2 regions of the Streptomyces sp. NBC_01485 genome follow, and region 2 is predicted to be linked to the other one. Evidence: predicted binding sites of a transcription regulator. Region 2 holds the regulator's gene; the other holds the start of a gene.
What was found. Region 2 encodes HrcA, which represses chaperone genes, less so after heat shock. Its sites were predicted from a motif close to TTNGCACTCNGNNNNNCNGAGTGCNAA; they were not measured.
Positions count from the first base shown of each region.

Region 1: a site for HrcA is predicted at 1,034-1,060, ahead of groES (co-chaperone GroES). Genes of this name have one in related genera too.

Region 1 is NZ_CP109435.1:5,820,223-5,823,628, forward strand. It holds gene OG352_RS26470 (polysaccharide deacetylase family protein) at 43-837, shown strand; gene groES (co-chaperone GroES) at 1,205-1,513, shown strand; gene groL (chaperonin GroEL) at 1,622-3,247, shown strand; gene OG352_RS26485 (ester cyclase) at 3,363-3,406, opposite strand, start outside.
Region 2 is NZ_CP109435.1:3,139,099-3,142,504, forward strand. It holds gene OG352_RS14475 (nitronate monooxygenase) at 1-364, opposite strand, end outside; gene dnaJ (molecular chaperone DnaJ) at 580-1,716, opposite strand; gene hrcA (heat-inducible transcriptional repressor HrcA) at 1,717-2,733, opposite strand; gene OG352_RS14490 (MBL fold metallo-hydrolase) at 2,891-3,406, shown strand, end outside.

The DNA of each region.
Region 1 (3,406 bases), 2.7 Mb from region 2:
GCAAGGCTGCTCCAGACGACCCTGACAGCCACGACGGTGTTGATGACGCTGACAACCCTGACGACCCTGACGGGTTGCGCCCAGTCCGTGGACCCGATCGAACGCCTGGGCAGGAAGGCCGCGGCCCGGGTCGACCCACCCGTCGTCCCACCCGCCCAGGCCCCGTACCGCCGCTGGGGCCTGACGACCCCTCTGCCTCCCGCCCCGCCCCGCCCGGCCACCCGCCCCCTCGCGGGCAGCCCCGGCACGGCGGCCCTCCCCCCGGTCGTCGACCATGTCCCGACCACCGACAAGGTCGTCTTCCTCACCTACGACGACGGCGCCGAACGCGACCCCCGCTTCGTCGACATGGTCCGCGAACTGCGCCTCCCGGTCAGCGTGTTCCTGACGGACACCGTGGTCGGCCCCGGCTACGGCCACTTCGCCCGCCTCCAGTCCGTCGGCGCGAACATCCAGAACCACACCCTGGACCACCCGGCCCTGCGCGGCCTGCCCTACGCCGGCCAGCGCGCCGAGATCTGCGGCCAGCAGGACAAACTCCGCTCCCGCTTCGGCCTGCGCCCCCGCCTCTTCCGCCCGCCCTACGGCACCTACGACACCACCACCCGCCGCGCCGCCGCCGACTGCGGCATCGCCGCGATCATCCTCTGGCGAGCCTCCATGGGCCCCACCGACCTCACCTACACCCACGGCTCCCCCCACCTCCACCCCGGCGACATCATCGCCGTGGACCCGGACGAGACATCGGGCCCCGGCATGCGATCCAGAACGGCACGACTACTGCGCCGGGTACAGGAAGAGGGCCTGACGGTGGGCAGGTTGGAGGACTACGTCTGACGGTTCTTCGCGTCTCCGGTCGGGGTCTGTCTTTCAGCCCGATGGGGGTCCCCCTCTGGCGGAGTTCGAGGACGAGGCCCCTTAAGGGCCGACGGCGGGGGCCTGGGGGCGGCAGCCCCCAGCCAACGCCCACACCGACAAACGGCGACAAAGAACGCTCACGTCAGCCGAAAAACCTGCCGACGCGCCGCCGGAATTGGCACTCCGCTTGACCGAGTGCTAATCGCAGTCATAGTCTCGCTTCTGGCACTCCCCCCTGGAGAGTGCCAACAGCGACGGGCAGGTCCGGCACCCGCGACGACGGATCCACCTGGTCGCCACCTCAGACAGTTAACCCCGTGAGATCTCCGAAGGGGGAGGTCGGATCGTGACGACCACCAGCTCCAAGGTTGCCATCAAGCCGCTCGAGGACCGCATTGTGGTCCAGCCGCTCGACGCCGAGCAGACCACCGCCTCTGGCCTGGTCATCCCGGACACCGCGAAGGAGAAGCCCCAGGAGGGGGCTGTCCTCGCGGTGGGCCCGGGTCGCTTCGAGAACGGCGAGCGCCTGCCGCTCGACGTAAAGGTCGGCGACGTCGTCCTGTACAGCAAGTACGGCGGCACCGAGGTGAAGTACAACGGCGAGGAGTACCTCGTCCTCTCGGCTCGCGACGTGCTCGCGATCATCGAGAAGTAATTCACCCAGTTTTGCAGTGAACTGCGCCCCTGGCCCCCGCGACTTTGTGAAGCCGGGTGCTGGGGGCGCCGTTCGTCCCACGTTTTCCGAGAGGGCTGAACCGCTTCCATGGCGAAGATCCTGAAGTTCGACGAGGACGCCCGTCGCGCCCTCGAGCGCGGCGTCAACAAGCTTGCCGACACGGTCAAGGTGACGATCGGCCCCAAGGGCCGCAACGTCGTCATCGACAAGAAGTTCGGCGCACCCACCATCACCAACGACGGCGTCACCATCGCCCGCGAGGTCGAGCTCGACGACCCGTACGAGAACCTCGGCGCCCAGCTCGTGAAGGAGGTGGCGACCAAGACCAACGACATCGCGGGTGACGGCACCACCACCGCCACGGTCCTGGCCCAGGCGCTCGTCCGCGAGGGCCTGAAGAACGTCGCCGCCGGCGCCTCCCCGGCCTCCCTGAAGAAGGGCATCGACGCCGCCGTCAAGGCGATCTCCGAGGAGCTGCTCGCCTCGGCCCGCCCGATCGACGACAAGGCCGACATCGCCGCCGTCGCCGCGCTGTCCGCGCAGGACACGCAGGTCGGCGAGCTCATCGCCGAGGCGATGGACAAGGTCGGCAAGGACGGTGTCATCACCGTCGAGGAGTCCAACACCTTCGGTCTGGAGCTGGACTTCACCGAGGGCATGGCCTTCGACAAGGGCTACCTGTCGCCGTACTTCGTGACGGACCAGGAGCGCATGGAGGCCGTCCTCGAGGACCCCTACATCCTCATCAACCAGGGCAAGATCTCCTCGATCTCCGACCTGCTGCCGCTGCTGGAGAAGGTCATCCAGACCAACGCCTCCAAGCCGCTGCTGATCATCGCCGAGGACCTGGAGGGCGAGGCGCTCTCCACCCTCGTCGTCAACAAGATCCGCGGCACGTTCAACGCGGTCGCCGTCAAGGCCCCGGGCTTCGGCGACCGTCGCAAGGCGATGCTGCAGGACCTGGCCGTCCTCACCGGCGCCACCGTCATCTCCGAAGAGGTCGGCCTCAAGCTCGACCAGGTCGGCGTCGACGTGCTCGGCTCCGCCCGCCGCGTCACCGTCACCAAGGACGACACCACGGTCGTCGACGGCGCCGGCAACCACGAGGACGTCGTCGGCCGCGTCAACCAGATCAAGGCCGAGATCGAGAACACGGACTCCGACTGGGACCGCGAGAAGCTCCAGGAGCGCCTCGCGAAGCTGGCCGGCGGCGTGTGCGTGATCAAGGTCGGCGCCGCCACCGAGGTGGAGCTGAAGGAGAAGAAGCACCGTCTCGAGGACGCCATCTCCGCGACCCGCGCCGCGGTCGAGGAGGGCATCGTCTCCGGTGGTGGCTCCGCTCTCGTCCACGCCGCGAAGGTCCTCGAAGGCGGCCTTGGCAAGACCGGCGACGAGGCCACCGGTGTCGCCGTCGTGCGCCGCGCCGTCGTCGAGCCGCTGCGCTGGATCGCCGAGAACGCCGGCCTGGAGGGCTACGTCATCACCTCCAAGGTCGCCGAGCTCGACAAGGGCCAGGGCTTCAACGCCGCCACCGGCGAGTACGGCGACCTGGTCAAGGCCGGCGTCATCGACCCGGTCAAGGTCACCCGCTCCGCCCTGGAGAACGCCGCCTCCATCGCCTCCCTCCTCCTGACGACCGAGACCCTGGTCGTCGAGAAGAAGGAAGAGGAAGAGCCGGCCGCCGGCGGCCACAGCCACGGCCACTCCCACTGACACACGTCGGTACACGGCAGTACGGCACAACGGCACCACGGCAGTACCGAGGCCCGGCACCCTGCAGACAAGGGGCGCCGGGCCTCGGCGTTTCTGTTTCAGCGCTCCGGCTCTGTCACCGCTCCAGCGCGTCCAGCGCCCCCAACTGCCCCATCAGCC
Region 2 (3,406 bases):
TGTCCAGCAGCACCGCGAGCTTGGCGTCGTAGCCGTCGTCGCGGCCGCTCTCCGGGTCGCCGAGTTCCGTCTCGTACCAGGCGGCCTCGCCGGCCAGCTGATGTGCGTAGACCTCGACGGCGCCCGTCTCCGCGTTTTCGGGCTGCGGCATGAAGAGGTTGACGCCGAAGGGGCGGCCGGTGAGGCTCCGCAGTTGCTTGATCTCCTGGTACAGGCCGTCGGCCGTCTTGTACCCGGCGGCCAGGAAGCCGAGCCCGCCGGCCTCGGCCACGGCGGCGGCGAGCTGCGGGACGGAGACACCGCCCGCCATGGGGGCCTGCACGATCGGGTGCGGGAAGAGATCGGTCAGCGCGGAGGACGACATGACGGCATGTTGTCACGCCTTCAGAACAAGTCCGAATCGGCCCGTCTCATTGGCACATGCCAGTGCTTCACAACGCCGGTCAGGGCACTTTCAGCCTGTCTGGGGGAGCTTGAGGACGAGGCCGTTCAGGCCGATGGCGGGGGCCTGGGGGCGGCAGCCCGCAGCGAGGCCCGCACCAGCGCCGGGTACCTTCCGACGCCGGTACGGAAAAGGCCTCAGCGCCCGTTGAACGCGTCCTTCAACCGCGAGAACAACCCCTGCTGCCCCGGCTGGAACTGCCCCAGGGGCCGTTCCTCACCGCGCAGCTTGGCCAGCTCGCGCAGCAACCGCTCCATCTCGGGATCGAGCTTCGTCGGCGTCTGCACCTCGACGTGGACGATCAGATCGCCGCGCCCGCCGCCCCGCAGATGCGTGACGCCCCGGCCGTGCAGCGGGATCGACTGGCCGGACTGGGTGCCGGGCCGGATGTCGACCTCCTCCAGTCCGTCCAGCGTCTCCAGCGGCACCTTCGTGCCGAGGGAGGCCGCCGTCATCGGGAGGGTGACCGTGCAGTGCAGGTCGTCGCCGCGCCGCTGGAACATCGCGTGCGGCAGCTCGTGGATCTCGACGTACAGGTCGCCGGCGGGGCCGCCGCCGGGGCCGACCTCGCCCTCGCCCGCGAGCTGGATGCGGGTGCCGTTGTCGACACCGGCCGGGATCTTCACCGTCAGCGTGCGCCGGGAGCGCACCCGGCCGTCGCCTGCGCACTCCGGGCACGGGGTCGGCACGACGGTGCCGAAACCCTGGCACTGCGGGCACGGCCGGGACGTCATGACCTGGCCCAGGAAGGACCGCGTCACCTGCGACACCTCACCGCGACCGCGGCACATGTCACACGTCTGGGCCGTGGTCCCCGGCGCCGCGCCCTCGCCGCTGCACGTGGCGCAGACGATGGCCGTGTCGACCTGGAGGTCCTTGGTCGTGCCGAAGGCCGCCTCCTCGAGGTCGATCTCCAGCCGGATCATCGCGTCCTGGCCGCGCCGGGTCCGCGAGCGCGGCCCGCGCTGCGACGCCGTACCGAAGAACGCGTCCATGATGTCCGAGAAGTTCCCGAAGCCGCCCGCGCCGAAGCCGCCCGCGCCACCGCCGCCCGACTGGGACAGCGGGTCGCCGCCGAGGTCGTAGACCTGCTTCTTCTGCGGGTCCGACAACACCTCGTAGGCGGCGTTGATCTCCTTGAACCGCTCCTGGGTCTTCGGATCCGGGTTGACGTCCGGGTGCAGCTCGCGTGCGAGCCGACGGAAGGCCTTCTTGATCTCTTCCTGCGACGCATCGCGGCGCACGCCGAGAACGGCGTAGTAGTCCGTGGCCACTTACGACTCCGCCAGGATCTGTCCGACGTACCGTGCCACCGCTCGTACCGCTCCCATCGTTCCCGGGTAATCCATGCGGGTCGGTCCGACCACGCCCAGTTTGGCGACTGCCTCGCCGCCCGAACCGTAGCCGACCGACACCACCGAAGTGGAGTTGAGTCCCTCGTAGGCGTTCTCGTGACCGATCCGTACGGTCATGCCCGAATCCCCCGCCTCGCCAAGGAGTTTGAGGAGCACGACCTGCTCCTCCAGAGCCTCCAGGACGGGGCGGATCACGAGAGGAAAGTCATGTCCGAAGCGGGTGAGATTGGCGGTTCCGCCGATCATCAGCCGCTCCTCGTTCTCTTCGACGAGCGTCTCCAGCAGGGTGGAGAGCACCGTCGTGACCGTGCCGCGGTCCTCGGACTCGAAGGCGTCCGGCAGATCCTCCACCAGACGCGGCACGTCCGTGAACCGGCGGCCCGCGATCTTGCTGTTGAGCCGAGCCCGCAGATCCGCCAGCGACGATTCCCCAAAGGGCGCCGCGCAGTCCACCAACCGCTGCTCGACCCGCCCGGTGTCCGTGATCAGCACGAGCATCAGGCGCGCGGGCGCGAGCGAGAGAAGCTCCACGTGCCGCACGGTCGAACGGGTCAGGGACGGGTACTGCACGACGGCGACCTGCCGGGTGAGCTGCGCCAGCAGCCGTACCGTACGGGCCACCACGTCGTCGAGGTCGACGGCGCCGTCGAGGAAGTTCTGGATGGCCCGCCGCTCGGGACCGGTCATCGGCTTGACGCCGGCGAGCTTGTCGACGAACAGCCGGTACCCCTTGTCCGTGGGGATCCGCCCGGCGCTGGTGTGCGGCTGGGCGATGTACCCCTCGTCCTCCAGGGCGGCCATGTCGTTGCGGACCGTCGCCGGGGACACGCCGAGGCTGTGCCGCTCGGTGAGCGCCTTGGAGCCGACGGGCTCCTCGGTGCCGACGTAGTCCTGGACGATGGCGCGCAGCACCTGGAGCCTGCGTTCACTCAGCATCCGCGCACACCTCCAGCTGTCGTCCCCAGTCCCCTGGGCGCCTCGCCTGGCACTCTTCACATCCGAGTGCCAGCGTTCCCCGGCCCAGTGTACGGCCGTGGGGTGCGCGAAGGGCAAGGTCGGTCCATCGCGAGCGTGCTACGACTAGCGTCGCGGTATGACGGTGACTTGGGAAGAGCTCGGGTGGGAGCGGGTCGCGGCCGGGGTCGGGCGGTGCCGGCTGCCGGGCTGGGACTGCACGGCGGGGCTGGTCGTCGGGGCGGGCGCGGTGCTGATGGTCGACGCGGGGTCGAGCCTCGCGGAGGGGGCGCTGCTGCGGGCGCGGGCCGAGGAGCTCACCGGCGGACGTGTGACCCATCTCGCGCTCACCCACCCCCACTTCGACCATGTCTTCGGCGCCGCGGCGTTCGCGGGCGCGGAGGTCTTCGGGGCGGTGGGCGTGGACACCGTGCCGGGCGAGGAGCTGCGGGCGGACGCGGTACGCAACGGTCTGGACGGGGCGACGGCGGCGGAGGCCGCGGACGCGCTGGTGCGGCCCCGGCACCTGGTCTGCGGCGAGTGGACCCTCGATCTGGGCGGCGGCCGGCAGGTCCTGCTGGCGAACGTCGGCCCCGGCCACACCGCGCACGACCTGGCGGTCCTGGTCCCGGGCGACCCTGCGGACCCCGGCTCG